DNA from 4 places in the Streptomyces sp. NBC_00523 genome. Region 4 is predicted to be linked to each of the others. Evidence: riboswitches for the same ligand, from Rfam matches in the RefSeq annotation. Region 4 holds a riboswitch; each other region holds the start of a gene.
The links. A riboswitch is a leader RNA that binds a small molecule or an ion and turns the genes downstream of it on or off. The one in region 4 is predicted to bind cyclic di-AMP.

Region 1 (4,203 bases), 2.7 Mb from region 4:
ACACCTTCTCGTTTTCGGCACTTTGGGGTTCGGGTCAAGGGCGGCCGTGGTCCGCGCCGCCGGTGCGCACGGGGTGCGCGGGACGGGTGGTGGTCATGAGAGCTCCGAAGATGCCGTAGAGTTGGGTTCACCGACGCGGGGTGGAGCAGCTCGGTAGCTCGCTGGGCTCATAACCCAGAGGTCGCAGGTTCAAATCCTGTCCCCGCTACTGAAGGATCAGGCCCGGCACGCATGCAGCGTGCCGGGCCTGATGCGTTGTCGGCGCATACGCGTTGTCGCCCCTTCGGCGGCCGAGGACTCGCCCGGTGGCCGGGCGGGCGCGAGGCTGGGGGAGGTGCGCGGTACCGGCCGTGGCCGCACCGGGCAGGAGACCGCAGGTGAGGAAGTGGGAGCGACGGTGGCGCGGGCCCGACGGCGCGGGCAGCCGCCGGTTCGTCCGGGTGCTGCCGGTGACGATGATCGTCATCGGGGTGGTGTTCGACCTCTTCACGCCGCCCTCCTTCACGGCCGTCCCGATCTTCGCGGCCGCCCCGCTGATCGCCGCGCCCTTCTTCGGTCTGGGCACCACGATCCGGATCGGGATCGCCGCAGTGCTCGCCGTCGCGGGCATCCGGCTCTACACCGGCGACCTGGTCGAGGTGGTCTCGTTCATCGAGATGCTCACCGTGCTCACGGTCGCCGTCCAGGCGTGTGTGATCAACCGGGTCGTGCGGCGCGGCAGCGAGCAGCTGGCGTCCGCCCGGATCATCGCCGAGACGGCCATGCGAGCCGTGCTCCCCGTCCCGCCGGAGCGGATCGGCGGACTCCAGGTGGCCGCGCGGTACGAGGCGGCGCAGGCGGACGAGTTCGTCGGGGGCGACCTCTTCGCGGCCGCCGACACTCCGTACGGCGTACGGCTCGTGCTGGGGGACGTACGCGGGAAGGGGCTGGAGGCGGTCGGCGCGGTGGCGGTGGTGATCGGGGCGTTCCGCGAGGCGGCGGAGCACGAGAAGTCGCTGGAGGGCGTGGCGCAGCGGCTGGAGCGGGCGCTGGCGCGTGAGTCGACGCGGGGTGGCGGCTTCGATGAGTTCGAGGAGTTCGTGACCGCCGCGCTCGCAGAGATCCGGCCGGGCGGACAGTTCGTGCGGATCGTGAACCGGGGCCACCCCGAGCCGCTGCTGCTGCGCGGGGACGGGGCGGTGGAGGCGCTGACGCCCACGGAGCCCGCGCTGCCGCTGGGCATGGACCTGGGGGTGCGGCCGGACCGCTCGGACGAGTGGGAGCTGCCGCCCGGCGGGACGCTGCTGTTCTACACGGACGGCCTGTCGGAGGCCCGTGACGCCGAGGGTGTCTTCTACGACCCGGCGGAACGGCTGCGCGGGCGGCTCTTCCCGGGTCCCGAGGAGCTGCTGTCCGCGCTGACCGACGACGTACGGCTGCATACGGGGGGCGAGTCGACCGACGACATGGCGCTGCTCGCGGTGGCCCGGCCGGCCAAGGGACAGCCCGACCGGCGCAGGACGGTGAAGATCATCAAGGGGGGTACCACGCTGCGTGACTGAGGAGCGTCGCTCCGCATAACATTTGACGCAACGTCAGAAAACGCGTAGTGGCTGAGCGTCGATCAACTCGCCCGATTCCACCCGGTTGTGTCCCGTAAAGTCCAGGCCGGGCGCGTGAACGATCAGTGGGAACAGCTTGGAATCGGACCCGTCTGTCTATTAACGTTCGATAACGCAGCGCGGTTGTCCCAGCCGTCGTCAGGGACGGCGCCGCGCGCGTGCGCCGAATTCCGCAAGGGAACCGGGGAACCACCTACATGGGGTGAATCGGGCATCTTCGTCTTCACAAGAGGCGGAGGAACCCGTAGGAGACCTTCCTGCTCCGAACCCGTCAGCTAACCCGGTAGGCGAGAAGGAAGGAAAGGAGCGCGCCCGCGTGGCGTCCAACAAGCCTGCCCCCGAATCACCTTCCCGGTTCGTGCCCGAGTACGGCGCCGACTTTGCGTCCGGCCCCGGCACCGCTTACATCCCGGAACAGGGCGGCGACTACGCGACCGACCGGGGCAATGGCTTTGCCACCGGCGCCGGTTACGGCAGCGGCTTCCGCGCCGACGACGCCGACTCCGAGCGGACCTGGGAGGAATGGAACCCCACCGAGGAGTCCGTCCGCCCCGTCCGCGGCAAGCACCGTGTCGCCAAGCAGCGCAATGGTCTGGCCCGTAGCTCCACCGTCCTCGGCGTCGGTGTCATCGCGGCCGTCGGTGCGGGAGGCATGGCCACCGCGCAGAGCAAGCCGCCGGTCTCCATCTCTCTTCCCGATTCCATCACGGGCAATCTCCCCGACGCCAAGTCCCTTCCCGGCGTGGGCGCGTTCTTTTCCGGTGAGAGCGAGGCCGAAACCCCCGCGACCGCCACCGCCGCCGCCCCGCTGACGACCGCCGGCATCACGACCGCCGAGGCCGAGCAGGGCACCACGGACGCCGGTGAGGCGCTGCGCGCCCGCATCCTCCAGCAGGCCGAACAGCAGCAGGGCGCCGCCGACGCCGAGGCGAAGGCGGCCGAGGAGAAGGCCGCTGCCGAGAAGGCGGCCGCCGAGGCGAAGAAGCAGCAGGACGAGGCCGAGGCCAAGGCCGCCGCTGAGAAGAAGAAGGCGGAGGAGGAGGCGAAGAAGAAGGCCGAGGCGCTGCGCCTGGCCAAGCTCGCCGCCAGCTACGCCATCCCCACCTCCTCGTACACGATCACCTCGACGTTCGGCGAGGCCGGCTCCATGTGGTCCTCCGGCTACCACACGGGCCTCGACTTCGCGGCCCCGACCGGCACCCCGATCAAGGCCATCCACACCGGCACCATCAAGTCGGCCGGCTGGTCCGGCGCCTACGGCTACCGCACGGTGCTGGAGCTGGAGGACGGCACCGAGCTGTGGTTCTGCCACCAGTCCTCGATCGGCGTCACGGTCGGCCAGAAGGTCACCACCGGCGACACCATCGGCCGCGTCGGCGCGACCGGCAACGTGACCGGCCCGCACCTCCACCTGGAGGTCCACACCCCGGACGGCACCGGCATCGACCCGATGGCCTGGCTGCGCGCCCGCGGCCTGACGGTCTGAGGACTCCTCCTCCGGCACCCCGGCCCTTCCCCGCACGCGGCCTTCCGAACCCCGGCAGCCCTGACGCACACCCCCCCCCGACGTCAGGGCTGCCGGTTCGCGTACAGCGGCAGCCTCCGCAGGGAGCAGCCTGCCGGATGTAGATGGCACGGAATAGCGGATAGCCCGGAAGCTGTTGTTCCACCTATGACTTCACTGCGCAATCTCGGCCCGTCGGGCCTCCAGGTCTTCCCGCTCTGCCTCGGTGGAAACGTCTTCGGCTGGACCGCTGACGAGACCCAGTCCTTCGCCGTCCTCGACGCGTACGCGGCGGCAGGCGGCAACTTCGTGGACACCGCCGACGCCTACTCGCACTGGGTGCCCGGCAACGAGGGCGGCGAGTCGGAGACGGTCATCGGCAAGTGGCTCGCGTCGCGCGGCAACCGGTCCGACGTCGTGGTGGCCACCAAGGTCGGTGCGCTGCCCGGCTACAAGGGCCTCTCGGCGCCCACGATCAAGTCGGCCGCCGAGGAGTCGCTGCGCCGCCTCGGCACGGACCACATCGACCTGTACTACACACACTTCGATGACGAGACGGTCCCGGTCGAGGAGATCATCACGGCCCTCGACGAGCTGGTGAAGGAGGGCAAGGTCCGCGAGATCGCCGCCTCCAACATCAGCGCCGCGCGGCTGCGCGCCTCGCTGGAGTTCTCCGAACGCGAGGGCCTGGCCCGCTATGTGGCGCTCCAGCCGCACTACAACCTCGTGTCCCGGGACACCTACGAGGGCGAGCTCCAGGACACCGCCGCCGACGCCGGGCTCGCGGCCGTCCCGTACTACGCGCTGGCCGCCGGCTTCCTCACCGGCAAGTACCGCCCGGGGACTGCTGTGGACAGCGCCCGCGCCGGGAGCGCGGCCGGTCACCTGGAGTCGGAGCGCGGACAGCGGGTGCTCGCCGCGCTCGACACGGTGGCGCGGGACCGGGACGCCGAGATCGCGACGGTGGCCCTGGCCTGGCTCGCGTCCCGCCCGACGGTCGCCGCGCCGATCGCCTCCGCCCGCACGGTCGACCAGCTGCCCGCCCTGCTGGCGGTCGCCGGGCTTGAGCTGACGGACGAGGAGCTGTCGACGCTGACG
Region 2 (4,203 bases), 5.7 Mb from region 4:
CCGAGCGCCGGTTCGAGGCGCCGGGCGGCCGTCTCGCTGTATTTGGCGCCGCCGACGAGGACCAGTTCGAAGCTCGACAGGTCCTGCTCCGCCGAAGCGGCCGCGTCCGTCCACACCAGGGCGAGCGGCGGCACCATGCCGGTCATGGTGACGCGCTCCCGTTCGATGACCGGGAACGCCGTGGCCGGGTCGGGGCGCGGGCACAGGACGACGGTGCCGCCCGCGTACAGCGTGCCGAGCCAGCCGGGCGAGCTCATCGGGAAGTTGTGCGCGGCGGCCAGGATCACGAGGAAGCGGGTGTCCGCGCCGACGCCGCAGATCTCGTTGGAGCCGCGCAGCGAGTAGATGTAGTCGTCGTGCGTACGGGGGATGAGCTTGGGCACCCCCGTGGTGCCGCCGGACAGCTGGAGGAAGGCCAGGTCGTGCGGCTCGGGCCCGTCCTCGGGCTCCCCGGACGCGTCGCACGGCACGTCGGACAGGGCGGTGTGCTCGCCCGGGATCTCCGTCTCGCGGTGGGCGGGCAGCGCGTAGACGGGGAGCGCGCCGATCCGGAGGAGGGCGAAGACGACCTCGGCGAACTCGGCGATGTTGGGCAGCTGGACGACGACCCGGTCGCCCTTGGCTATCCCGCGTGCCCGGAAGCCGGCCGCCAGCCGGGCCGCGCGCTCGTCCAGCTCCCGGTACGCCCAGGCGCGGCGCTCGGGCGCGGGGTCGACCAGCGCGACGCGGTCGCCGTGGGCCTCGGCCCGTTCGCGCAGCATGCTCGTGAAGGTCTCGCCACGCCAGTGGCCGGCCGCGCGGTAGCGGGCGGCGAACTCTGCGGGCCAGGCCGGGGCGTCGTCGTACGGAGAGGCAGTCATCGTTTCAGGTCTCCAGGGGGAGGAGCCGCTTGCGGGGGCGCCGGGCGGACGGGTCAGGCGCGCAGGGTGGCGCCGCCGTCGACGTACAGGTCGTGCAGGGTGATGTGGCGGGCCCGGTCGGACACGAGGAAGGCGACCGCCTCGGCGATGTCGGACGGCTCGGCGATCCGGCCCAGCGGGATGCCCGTGCGGTAGCTCGCCAGGTCCCCGGCGATGACGCGCTGCGCGGCGGGCCCGTCGTCGTGCGCCTCACCGGCCGGCCACATCCCGCGCTGCATGTCGGTGAGCGTGGAGCCGGGCGAGACGGTGTTGCAGCGGACGCCCAGGGGGGCCGGTTCCAGGCCGAGGCACTTGGTGAACATGACGGAGGCGGCCTTGGACGCGGCGTACGCCGCCATGGTCGTACGGGGGATGCCGGCGGCGTTGGCGGGCGACGGCAGTTTGACGACAGGCCCTAGGACGGTGAACAGGGGCGGCAACACTTAGGTAAGCCTAACCATAGAGTGATCACGCGAACGGAGGGCCGGAACCGGTGATTCCGCCCGGTCGCGAGCCACCCTGTGTCCCTTTTGCTCGTGTATGAGCAAAATGCCAATTGCGGGCGTTCGGAGTGGTTTTGATGCGGTCAGATGCGACCAAAACGGGCGAACGCCCCCATTCCGGCTTCAGTGGGCAGCGTCACGTCGGCCGTTTCTGACGCGCAATCCGATCTCCCGGTTCCCAGTCGTGCCAAGAAATTTGACTTCCCCCGGCGCGGGCGATCATGAGCATTTCCTTTGATTGATCTTGCAAAACAATTGTGATCAGCAATTCCGGGCTTGTTCCGGCCGTCGTTTCTCGCTTACGGTCCCGTCATCAATCCGGATGGAACGCCGAATCCTGCCGCCGTCCGGGAACCCGACCACTCACGTACGGCAGGAGCGGGGGACCCAGGTTTGCCGCCGGTCCGGAATCCGGAGCGGCTAGGGGTGAAGTCGCCATGCGCGACCGGACATCTCCAGTCCGAACCCGACAGCTCACCTCGTAGGCGACGGAGAGGAAATACCCCATGCCCATCCCGGGTAAGCACCGTCGTGCCAAGTCCGCGTCCCTGACCCGCGGTTTCATCGCCGTCAGCGCGGGCGGAGCCGTTCTCGCACTCCCCCTGATCACGGCCGGATCGGCTTCCGCCGCCCCCGCCAAGACCGTCGTCGCCGAAAAGGCCGCGGCCCCGACTTCCGTCGCCGGCAAGGAAATTGCCGCGCGCAAGGCCGCGCCCACCACCTATTCCGTGGTGTCCGGCGATTCGCTTTACAAGATCGCCCAGGGCCATTCCCTCAGCGGTGGCTGGGAGCGGCTCTACAAGGACAACCGCGGTGCGGTCGGCGGCAACCCCGACCTCATTCACCCGGGCCTGAAGCTCACCATCGGCGCCAAGTCCGAGGCCGCTGCCCCGAAGGCCGCCGAGAAGAGCGCATTCAAGGCGGAGAGCGCCGAGAAGAACGGCGACACGGCCCCCCGGACCGAGAGCGCCGACCGCGCCGACCGTTCCGAGCGCACCGCCGTCCCGGTCGCCGCCGAGAAGCCCGCCGAGACCCAGGCGGCCGTCGCGTACACCGACGACCTCGACGGCTGGATCAAGGAATCCCTCGCCATCATGGGGCAGCAGGGCATCCCCGGCAGCTACGACGGCATCTACCGCAACATCATGCGGGAGTCCTCGGGCAACCCGATGGCGATCAACAACTGGGACATCAACGCCGTCAACGGCACCCCCTCCAAGGGCCTGCTCCAGGTGATCCAGCCCACCTTCGACGCCTACCACGTGCCCGGTACGTCGACGGACATCTACGACCCGGTCGCCAACATCACGGCCGCGTGCAACTACGCCGCCGCCACGTACGGCTCGATGGACAACGTCTTCGGCGCGTACTGACCGAAACCGGCCCCGCGCTCGGGGCAGGGCCGTGAACAGGGGCGGGAAGAAGCGGAAGCGCTTCTTCCCGCCCCTTTCGCATGCCGTCACGCTCTTGTCGCGGAAAAGCCGTACAACCCTTGTGGCACAAGCGGTGTCGAACACGGCGTCCGGGAAGACAGCGGGCTCTTCCCGGCACCCCCCGGAGTCGCCCGGCCATCCTTGATCCAAGGAGCCACCTGTGCGTACGTACCGTTCGGCCGCCGTTCTCGCGGCCTCGATCCTCCTGCTGACGGGCGCGGCCATCGCCGCGCCCTCCGCCTACGCCGGTCCGTCCGCGCCCGGCGCCGTCCAGGCGAAGGACCGCAACACCGACTTCAACGGCGACGGCTACGAGGACGTGCTCATCGGCGCCTCGGGCGCCACGATCGACAGCAAGCCCGGCGCCGGCTTCGTCACCGTCCAGTACGGCTCCCGCAGCGGCCTCGGCACCAGCCCGTCCGCCGTCTTCAGCCAGAACACCGCCGGGGTGCGCGGCGCCGCCGAGGCGGGCGACGCCTTCGGCCAGTCCGTGGCCACCGGCGACCTGAACGGCGACGGCTACGACGACGCGATCATCGGCGTCCCGGGCGAGGACATCGAGCCCTTGGCGGACGCGGGCGGCGCCGTCGTGCTCTGGGGGTCCCCGCAGGGCCTCACCGGCACGGACAGCGACTGGCTCCAGGCCGGCGAGCCCACCGCCTGGGCGCGATTCGGCAGCGCCCTCGCGGCCGCCCACTTCAGCCCCGACGTCCCCGGCGACGAGCTGGCCGTGACCGACCTGTTCGACCTCATGCTCTTCCGCTACGAACCCGCCCTGCTGAAGAAGGACGCCGACGCCGCGCCCCTCGCCCCCGCCCAGCGCGAGAACGTGATCCCGGCCGAACCCGGACACGAGATCGACCCGAAGTCGCTGACCACGGGCGACTACGACGGCAACGGCCTCGCCGACCTCGTCGTCTCCGGGACGGCCGCCGGCCCGAACCACGGAGAGGGCTGGTCCGCCTACTTCTCCGGCCAGGTCCAGGGGCTCCGCTTCGAGCGCTCCCTGCGCGGCGGCCCCGCCGTCGCCTCCGGTGACATCAACAACGACGGCTACGACGACCTCGTCACGGGGACGCCGCGCCGCCCAGACGCCACCAGCGGGGGCTCCCCGGACGGCGGCGTGGTCGGCGTCTACTACGGCAGCGCCGGTGACGGCCCGGTCGTCGGCGCCGCCGGGCCCGGCACCGAGCCCGTCTGGTGGACGCAGGACTCCCCGGGCGTCCCCGGGGTCTCCGAAGAGGGCGACCGCTGGGGCAGCGATCTGTCGGTGGCCGACACCGACGGCGACGGTTACGCGGACGTGGCCATCGGCGCCCCGCTGGAGGACGTCGGCGCGCCGGGCTCGGACCTCTCCCGGGGCGACAC
Region 3 (4,203 bases), 3.6 Mb from region 4:
GTCGGCGATCTCGTCGCGCTGCGACACGTACTGACGCATCGGATACGCGAGGGCGACGACCAGGGAGCAGACGACCAGGGCCAGGAAGGCGGCCCGGCCGGTGAGCCGGGAGCGGCGGGCCTGGCGCCGGTTCTGGGACCGGTAGACGCGGGCGGCGGTCTGCTCACCGAGCAGCCGCAGCCGGGTCGCGGTGGAGAACCGGTCCCTGTCCTTCACGGCCATGTTCCCGCCTCCCCATTACGACGTCCGTCCCCGCACACGGTACGTGACCGGGCGCGGGGACGGACGGAGGCGGGGGGTACCCGCGAGGGGCGTCAGCCCTTGAAGCGCGGGAACGCCGAGCGGCCCGCGTACACCGCGGCGTCGTCGAGGATCTCCTCGATGCGCAGCAGCTGGTTGTACTTGGCGACGCGGTCCGAGCGGGCCGGGGCGCCGGTCTTGATCTGACCGCAGTTCACGGCGACGGCGAGGTCGGCGATGGTGACGTCCTCGGTCTCGCCGGAGCGGTGCGACATCATGCACTTGAAGCCGTTGCGCTGGGCCAGCTCGACGGCGTCCAGGGTCTCGGTCAGCGAACCGATCTGGTTGACCTTGACGAGCAGGGCGTTGGCGGAGCCCTCCTCGATGCCGCGGGCCAGGCGCTCCGGGTTGGTGACGAAGAGGTCGTCGCCGACGATCTGGACCTTGGCGCCCAGCTTGTCGGTGATGACCTTCCAGCCCGCCCAGTCGTCCTCGTACAGCGGGTCCTCGATGGAGACCAGCGGGTACGCGGAGACGAGCTCCTCGTAGTACTCGGTCATCTCGGCGGCCGAGCGGGACTTGCCCTCGAACTCGTACGAGCCGTCCTTGTAGAACTCGGACGCGGCGACGTCGAGCGCGAGCGCGATGTCCTTGCCCGGGGCGTAACCGGCCTCCTTGATGGCCTCGATGATGAGGTCGAGGGCGGCGCGGTTGGACTCCAGGTTCGGCGCGAAGCCGCCCTCGTCGCCGAGGCCGGTGGACAGGCCCTTGGTCTTCAGGACCTTCTTCAGCGTGTGGTAGACCTCGGCGCCCCAGCGCAGGGCCTCGGAGAACGACTCGGCGCCGATCGGCGCGATCATGAACTCCTGGATGTCCACGTTGGAGTCGGCGTGCGAGCCGCCGTTCAGGATGTTCATCATCGGAACGGGCAGCAGGTGCGCGTTCGGGCCGCCGAGGTAGCGGAACAGCGGGAGGTCGCTGGCCTCGGAGGCGGCGTGGGCGACGGCGAGGGAGACGCCGAGGATGGCGTTGGCGCCGAGCGAGCCCTTGTTCTCCGTGGCGTCCAGGTCGAACATCGCCTGGTCGATGAGGCGCTGCTCGGTGGCGTCGTAGCCGACGAGCTCCGGGCCGATCTGCTCGATCACGGCGAGGACGGCCTTCTCGACGCCCTTGCCCTGGTAGCGGTTGGGGTCGCCGTCGCGAAGCTCAATGGCCTCGAACGCGCCGGTGGAGGCGCCGGACGGAACAGCAGCACGACCGGTGCTGCCGTCGTCGAGGCCGACCTCGACCTCGACCGTGGGGTTGCCCCGGGAGTCGAGGATTTCCCGGGCTACGACGACGTCGATGGACGGCACGAGGCATCTCCTTCTGGGATATGACGCTGATTGTGCAGGGTCACTTTGGCCTTGCGACAAGAGCCTAACCGGCCCGGCCGTCGGCGTCGGCCGACCGCCCGTCCCCTGGGACGAAAAAGGACCCAAGGGCGGGCATACCGGAGCGAAAGGCCGGATAACTACTGACTGGTAACTACAACAGTTGAACGCTCACGGGTGCCCGGCGGCCTCAATGCGGCGTGCCCCGGCCCGGCAACACACGGGGGGAGAGTGCGTGCCGGGCCGGGGCGGCCTGAGCGATCAGCGAGGAGGGATCGCGGTTGCTTCGTTACTTCGTCAGGTGGAGCTGCTGACCCGGGTAGATCAGGTCGGCGTCCTGGACGATGTCCTTGTTCAGCTTGAACAGCCGCTCCCAGCCGCCCTTGACGTGGTGCTCGGCGGCGATCTTGCTCAGCGTGTCACCGGAGACGACCTTGTACTCGCCGTCACCCTTGGCGACCTTCTTGCCGGTGGGGGTGGTGACCGTCTTCTTCGCGGCCTTCGGGGCGTCCGAGCGGTCGGAGCGGTTGGTGGCCGGGGCCTCCGTGCGCTCGGCCTTCTTCGGGGCGGCCTCCTGCTTGGGGGCCTCCTGCTTCGCGGCACCGGAGCCGGTGTCGACGCCCGGGTCGACACCGTCGTTGGTCAGGTTGCCGGCACCGGCGCAGGACCAGGCGCCCGGGCCCTGCAGGTCGAGGAGCTTCTCGGCGGTGGCGATCTGCTGGGCCTTGGTGGCCAGGTCGGCGCGGGGCGCGTACTGCGTACCGCCGGCGGCGGCCCAGCTGGACTGGGAGAACTGCAGGCCGCCGTAGTAGCCGTTGCCGGTGTTGATCGACCAGTTGCCGCCGGACTCGCACTGGGCGACGGCGTCCCACGTGGCGACGGAGGCGGCGGAGGCGTTGGTCGCGCCCATCAGCGGCACGGCGACGGCGGCACCGGCGACACCGGCGAGCGTCGCGACACGGACGGCCTTGGAGGGGCGGCGGTGCTTGTTGCCCTTGCGGTTGAGCAGCATCGAGTCTTCTCCTCACCGACGCCTGCGAGGTGAGCTGTCGGGTTCGGGCCAAGTGAGTTGCCCGGCCGCGCTCCTGGCGCGACTTCACCCCTAGCCGGCCCCGCCCGTCTCCCGACGACCGGGCCCAGCGCCTACCTGGGTCCCCCGCTCCTGCCTACGGCGCTTTCGCGTCTGTTCCCTCCGACCGACGGCAGGATTCGGCGTGACGGTCGACGGGGCCCGCGGTGCGAGCGGTTCTGACCGTAATCACACCCACCGGTCATATTCAAAGAAGGACATACCGGATAATCATCCCGTAAGAGCATCCGATGAACCCTCATTTGTGCAGGTCGGAACGGATGCGGCGGGACCTCCCGGACAAGGGGCGTGAGTTCACGCAAAGAGACCCATGTCTCACTCGGTCAAAAGTGGGACATGGGCCTCTTAAACCACCCAAAGCGCAGGGGGCTCTAACGGCTCATCCGGCGCTCTCGGCGACCTGGTCCGGGGCCAGGTCACCCAGGCCCAGATCGAGGTTCTGGCCGGGCAGGATGAGGTCCGGGTCGGAGCCCACCTCGGCCCTGTTCGCCTCGTACAGCTCGGGCCAGCCGCCGGGCAGGTCCTGCGCGTCGGCGATCGCCCAGAGGTTGTCGCCCGGCCGCACGGTGTACGTGCCGCCAGCCGGCCCCGTGGCACTGTCGCGCGCGTCGCCGTCGCCCCGCGAGGCGTGGCGGCCCGTGTCGCGCCCGTCGGCCGTCCCGGTGGCGTCGTCGGCGGCCGGGGCGCCCCGGTGCTTGCCGCCCTTCGCCCGCGCGTCGTCCGTCGCGCCGGCCGAGGGGTCCGCGGAGGGGTCGCCCGAGGGCGTGGTGGACGGGTCGTCCGAGGCGGACGGGGTGCCGGAGGGGTCGGCGGACGGGTCGGCCGAAGCGTCGCCCGACGGGGAGGCGGAGGCGTCCGCCTTCTCCTCGGCGCTCCTGCCCGCGTGCTTGCCGGAGCTCTTGCCGGCCTCCTTGCCCGTGGTGGCCGCGTCGGACGCCTCGTCCGAGGCGGTGGCCGACGAGCCCGAGGAGGCGTCGTCCACCGGGTCGGTGCCGAGACCGGCGTCGAGGCCCGAGTCGGCGCCCCGGGCGGGGTCCTCCTCGCCCTTGTCGCCCGGGTCCACGTCCGCCTTGCCCGCGGCCTTGGTGAGCCCGGAGATCACCGCGCAGCTCGGCCACGCCTTGGGGCCCTTGGCGGCCAGGACCCGCTCGGCCACCGCAATCTGCTGCGAGCGGCTGGCGAGGTCGGCGCGCTCGGCGTACGACTCACCGCCGTACGCCTTCCACAGCTCCGGCGTGAACTGGAGACCGCCGTAGGAGCCGTTGCCGAGGTCGGCGCTCCACATGCCGCCGCTCTCGCAGTCGGCCACCCGGTCCCAGGTCGCGGTGTCCGCGGCGTGTGCGCTTGCCGCGCCGAGCAGCGGGATGGCGATGGCCGAGCCGGTGACGCCTGCGGCGACCACGATGGCGGGTGCCTGACGAGGGCGGCGGTGTCTGCCGTTCGCGGAGCCCATGGGAGATGCCTTCCGTGTGACTGACAAGCGACTGGTGAGTCGAACGG
Region 4 (4,203 bases):
CGGCGACCACCTCGAAGTGATCAAGCTGATCCCGCCGCTGGTCATCGATGACGCGGACGTCGACCGCTTCGTGGAGGCGTTCACCGCCGTCATGGACGACGCGCACAGCGGCGGGGGACTGATGTGGGACTTCGGGCGGACCCTGGTGAAGCAGGCCGTCGCCAACCGCTGAGACGTTTTTGCCCCTGAGGCAAGAAATTTGCCTCAGGGGAAAGTCTTTGGCCCAATGGAGGCATGAATCCTCCGGACGACCTGGCAGCCGATGAGCTGCCCGGTGTCGCGCCACGCCTGCGCGATCTGCGCCGAGGCCGTGGTCTCACCCTGGAGACCGCGGCCCAGCGGGCCGGGCTCTCGCCCGCCCACCTCTCCCGGCTCGAAACGGCCCGGCGCCAGCCCTCGCTGCCGATGCTGCTCCAGCTGGCCAGGATCTACGGTACGACGGTCTCCGAGCTCCTCGGCGAGACGCCCCCGGAGCGGGACGCCATCGTTCGCGGCCGCCCGTTCGAGGGCGCGGCCGCCGACGGCTGGCTGTACCAGCAGGCCGGCGGCTCCGGCCGGGCCATGCAGGCGCTGCGCGTCCGCGTCCCGTACGGCGCCCAGGGCGACCTGGTCCGCGTCCACCCCGGCGAGGAGTGGCTGTACGTCCTGACCGGCCGCCTCCGGGTGACGCTCGGCGAGACGGTGCACGACCTCGCGCCCGGCGACGGCGCGCACTTCGACTCCCTCACCCCGCACCGGATCGCGGCCCCCGAACCCGAGGGCGCCGAGCTGCTCTTCGTCCACACCCTGCTGCAGAGCCCCGCCGCCGACCTGTGCCTCGGCGGCCGGGTCCACCGCGCCTGAGACGTATCGGCCGCCGGACCCCGGCAGCCAGAGAGGCCAGTCATGTCCGATTCAGAGCACTACGACCCGCTCACTCCGGCCCCGCGCCCCGGCGCCGACAGCCAGGAGAAGAAGATGCCGCGCGGGCTCGTCATCCGGCTCTTCGCCTACCTCGTGGCCGGGCACGTCATCGCCGCGTTCCTGTATCTGCTCTTCGCGGTCGGCATGCACAACCAGTAGGCCGGGCCGCCTCAGCTCTCGTCGAGGAGCCGTTCGCGCAGCCGCTCACGGGTGGCGGGCGTGAGCTTCAGCCCGTCGGTGAGATAGCGGTCGGTGCCGCCCCAGGTCTCGTCGATCGCGGCGAAGGCCGCGGCGAGGTAGTCGGGCTGGGCACCGAAGAGCGGGTTGAGCAGCTCCAGCACCTCGGGGGACATCCCGGTCGCCGAGGTGTCGCTGCGCCGGATGCGGTAGCGGCGGTGCGCGTCGTTCGACTTGAGGTAGTCGGCCTCGATGGTCTCCCGCCCGACGCCCACCGCCAGCAGCGTCACCGCGATCGAGAGCCCGGCCCGGTCCTTGCCGGCCGCGCAGTGCATCAGGGCGGGGACGCTGTCCTCGGCCAGGGCGTGCAGCACCCGGCTGTGCTCGGCGGTGCGCTCCAGGATGATCGAGCGGTACGAGGCGACCATGCGGCTGGTCCCCTTGCCGTCGGCCAGGATCGAGCGCAGCTCCGCGATGTTGCCGTCGCGCACCATGCGCCAGAACTCGGCGCCGTCCGCCGGGTCGCTGAGCGGGATGCTCACGTTCCGTACGCCCGGCAGCTCGATGTCCAGGCCGTCCAGCTTGTGGTCGGCCGCGTTGCGGAAGTCGAAGACGGTGTGCAGGCCGAGCCCGCCGAGGAAGGCCGCGTCCTCGACCGTGGCGTGCGCCAGGTGACCGCTGCGGTAGAGCCTGCCGTGGCGCACCCGGCGGCCGTCCGCGGTGGGCAGACCGCCTACGTCGCGGAAGTTGCGGACACCGGTGAGAACGGGCTCCGTCGGCGGGGTCTGCGGCAGCTGCTGCGTCACGGTCACTCCTGGAGGCTCTGCCCCGGCGCGTGTCGCCGACGGGCCCACGTCCGCGACGATACGACATCGGTTCCTGGGGCAATCATCTCGGCCGCCCGCTCCGCCGTCGGGGTGGACGATGGCCATGACATGTCCGTATTGCCGGATTATGTAGAACTTGCCCTGGTTGCGCGGGAGATGATCACCCGTTCGTGAGCGGGATCATATCCGTGACGGTGTGTGGTGACGCCCCGGCTGGGTACTCCCCGCGCCGCGCGGAAAGGCAAGATCCGTAATCCACGGAGTGTGACCGGAATTCCGCGCCGCAATTCCGGTGCGGAATCCGGTGCCGAATCCGTGGCTTGTTTCCGTCGTCCCGGCTCGCTTACGTTCCATGCCATCCGGATGGAACGCCCAATCCTGCCGCCGTCCGGAATTCGCACCCACTCACCGTGTGGCAGGAGCGGGGGAACCAGGTAAGCCGCCGACCGGGACGACCGGACGGCTAGGGGTGAAGTCGCGCCAGGCGCGGCCGGGCATCTCCAGCCCGAACCCGACAGCTCACCTCGCAGGCGCCGGAGAGGAAATTCTTCATGCCCAACTCGGGTAAGCACCGCCGTCCCAAGTCCAGCACCATCGCCCGTGGCGTCGTCGCCGCGAGCGCCGGCGGAGCCGTCATCGCGCTTCCGCTGCTCGGCGCCACCGGTGCCCACGCCGCGGAGCAGTCCGCCCCGGCCACCTCGAAGTCGGTCGCCGCGCACACCGCCCCGGCCAAGCCCGCGAAGAGCGCCGGCACCACCACGTACTCCGTCGTCTCCGGCGACTACCTGTCGAAGATCGCGGCCCAGCACCACCTCAAGGGCGGCTGGCACAAGCTGTACCAGGACAACCGCGAGGTCGTCGGCGAGAACCCGAGCCTGATCTTCCCGGGCATGAAGCTGACCCTCGGCGCCAAGGCGGCCCCCGCCGCCACCACGTCCGAGGCCCCCGCCAAGGCCGCGCCCAAGGCCGCCGCGCCCAAGGCCGAGACGAAGGCCGCGCCCAAGGTCGAGACCAAGACCGAGGCACAGACCGAGACCAAGACCGAGGCCCCCGCCTCCCAGGACGACGCCTCCGGCTACGTCCACCCGGTCCCGGGCAACCACACCACCGCGTACCGCGCCTCCGGCGCCAACTGGTCCAGCGGCAGCCACACCGGCATCGACTTCCCCGTCTCCACCGGCACCAGCGTGAAGGCCATCACCTCCGGCACCGTCGTCACCGCCGGCTGGGGCGGCGCCTACGGCAACCAGGTCGTCATCAAGCACGCCGACGGCCACTACTCCCAGTACGGCCACATGTCCTCGCTCTCCGTCTCGGCGGGCCAGACCGTGACCGCGGGCCAGCAGGTCGGCCTCTCCGGCTCCACCGGCAACGCCACCGGCCCGCACCTCCACTTCGAGGTCCGCACCGGCCCGGAGTACGGATCGGACATCGACCCGATCGCCTACCTGGCGTCGCACGGGATCAACGTCTGATCCAGGCAGTACGGGCCCGGTGATCCGGGTCGCTGAACGACACAGAGGGACGGCGCACGGCGGTGCGTCGTCCCTCTGCTTATTCCCCCTTTACCGAAAACTGACCGGGTGGTTTATCTCACCACCCGTCAACCCCTTATTACGGTCGCGTAGGTCACATTCCGGGGTGCAGGATATGCGGTTGTGGCAGACGATTCGAACAACCTTCAACAGGGCGCCATCGACCGACAGGGCGCCATCGGGTCGTACGCGGCGATTGGCGACAGCTTCACCGAGGGAGTCGGCGACCCCGGCCCGGACGGAACGTTCGTCGGCTGGGCCGACCGGCTCGCGGTACTCCTCGCGGACCGGCTCCCGGAGCCCGGCCCGGCGACCGGGGACTTCCGCTACGCCAATCTCGCCGTACGAGGACGCCTCCTCGACCAGATAGTCGAGGAGCAGGTGCCCCGGGCCAAGGAACTCGCCCCCGATCTGGTGAGCTTCTGCGCCGGAGGCAACGACATCATCCGGCCGGGCACCGACCCGGACGACGTGGCCGAACGCTTCGAGCGGGCCGTCGCCGACCTCACGCGGTCGGTCGGCACCGTCATGATCACCACCGGCTTCGACACCCGTGGCGTCCCCGTGCTGCGCCATCTGCGCGGCAAGATCGCCACCTACACCGCCCACGTCCGGGCCATCGCCGACCGCTACGACTGCCCGGTCCTCGACCTGTGGTCGCTGCGCTCCGTGCAGGACCGGCGCGCCTGGGACGGCGACCGGCTCCACCTGTCGCCCGAGGGACACACCCGGGTCGCGCTCCGCGCCGCCCAGGTCCTCGG

Region 1: another riboswitch for cyclic di-AMP. It lies ahead of OHS17_RS17575 (M23 family metallopeptidase); the one in region 4 lies ahead of OHS17_RS29595 (M23 family metallopeptidase).
Region 2: another riboswitch for cyclic di-AMP. It lies ahead of OHS17_RS03905 (transglycosylase SLT domain-containing protein); the one in region 4 lies ahead of OHS17_RS29595 (M23 family metallopeptidase).
Region 3: another riboswitch for cyclic di-AMP. It lies ahead of OHS17_RS13115 (LysM peptidoglycan-binding domain-containing protein); the one in region 4 lies ahead of OHS17_RS29595 (M23 family metallopeptidase).

What each region holds. Positions count from the first base shown of each region.
Region 1 covers NZ_CP107836.1:3,887,536-3,891,738, forward strand. Annotated here, with positions in the region: tRNA gene OHS17_RS17565 (tRNA-Met) at 135-208, shown strand; gene OHS17_RS17570 (PP2C family protein-serine/threonine phosphatase) at 378-1,541, shown strand; cyclic di-AMP (ydaO/yuaA leader) riboswitch at 1,753-1,906, shown strand; gene OHS17_RS17575 (M23 family metallopeptidase) at 1,918-3,087, shown strand; gene OHS17_RS17580 (aldo/keto reductase) at 3,274-4,203, shown strand, end outside.
Region 2 covers NZ_CP107836.1:847,632-851,834, reverse strand. Annotated here, with positions in the region: gene OHS17_RS03915 ((2,3-dihydroxybenzoyl)adenylate synthase) at 1-860, opposite strand, end outside; partial or broken gene OHS17_RS03910 (SDR family oxidoreductase) at 914-1,285, opposite strand; cyclic di-AMP (ydaO/yuaA leader) riboswitch at 1,721-1,905, shown strand; gene OHS17_RS03905 (transglycosylase SLT domain-containing protein) at 1,909-2,775, shown strand; gene OHS17_RS03900 (FG-GAP repeat protein) at 2,996-4,203, shown strand, end outside.
Region 3 covers NZ_CP107836.1:2,929,264-2,933,466, forward strand. Annotated here, with positions in the region: gene OHS17_RS13105 (FtsB family cell division protein) at 1-222, opposite strand, end outside; gene eno (phosphopyruvate hydratase) at 315-1,595, opposite strand; gene OHS17_RS13115 (LysM peptidoglycan-binding domain-containing protein) at 1,903-2,625, opposite strand; cyclic di-AMP (ydaO/yuaA leader) riboswitch at 2,630-2,797, opposite strand; gene OHS17_RS13120 (transglycosylase family protein) at 3,083-4,156, opposite strand.
Region 4 covers NZ_CP107836.1:6,555,601-6,559,803, forward strand. Annotated here, with positions in the region: gene OHS17_RS29575 (aspartate aminotransferase family protein) at 1-172, shown strand, start outside; gene OHS17_RS29580 (helix-turn-helix domain-containing protein) at 235-843, shown strand; gene OHS17_RS29585 (DUF6126 family protein) at 886-1,062, shown strand; gene OHS17_RS29590 (tyrosine-protein phosphatase) at 1,074-1,886, opposite strand; cyclic di-AMP (ydaO/yuaA leader) riboswitch at 2,296-2,455, shown strand; gene OHS17_RS29595 (M23 family metallopeptidase) at 2,459-3,382, shown strand; gene OHS17_RS29600 (SGNH/GDSL hydrolase family protein) at 3,566-4,203, shown strand, end outside.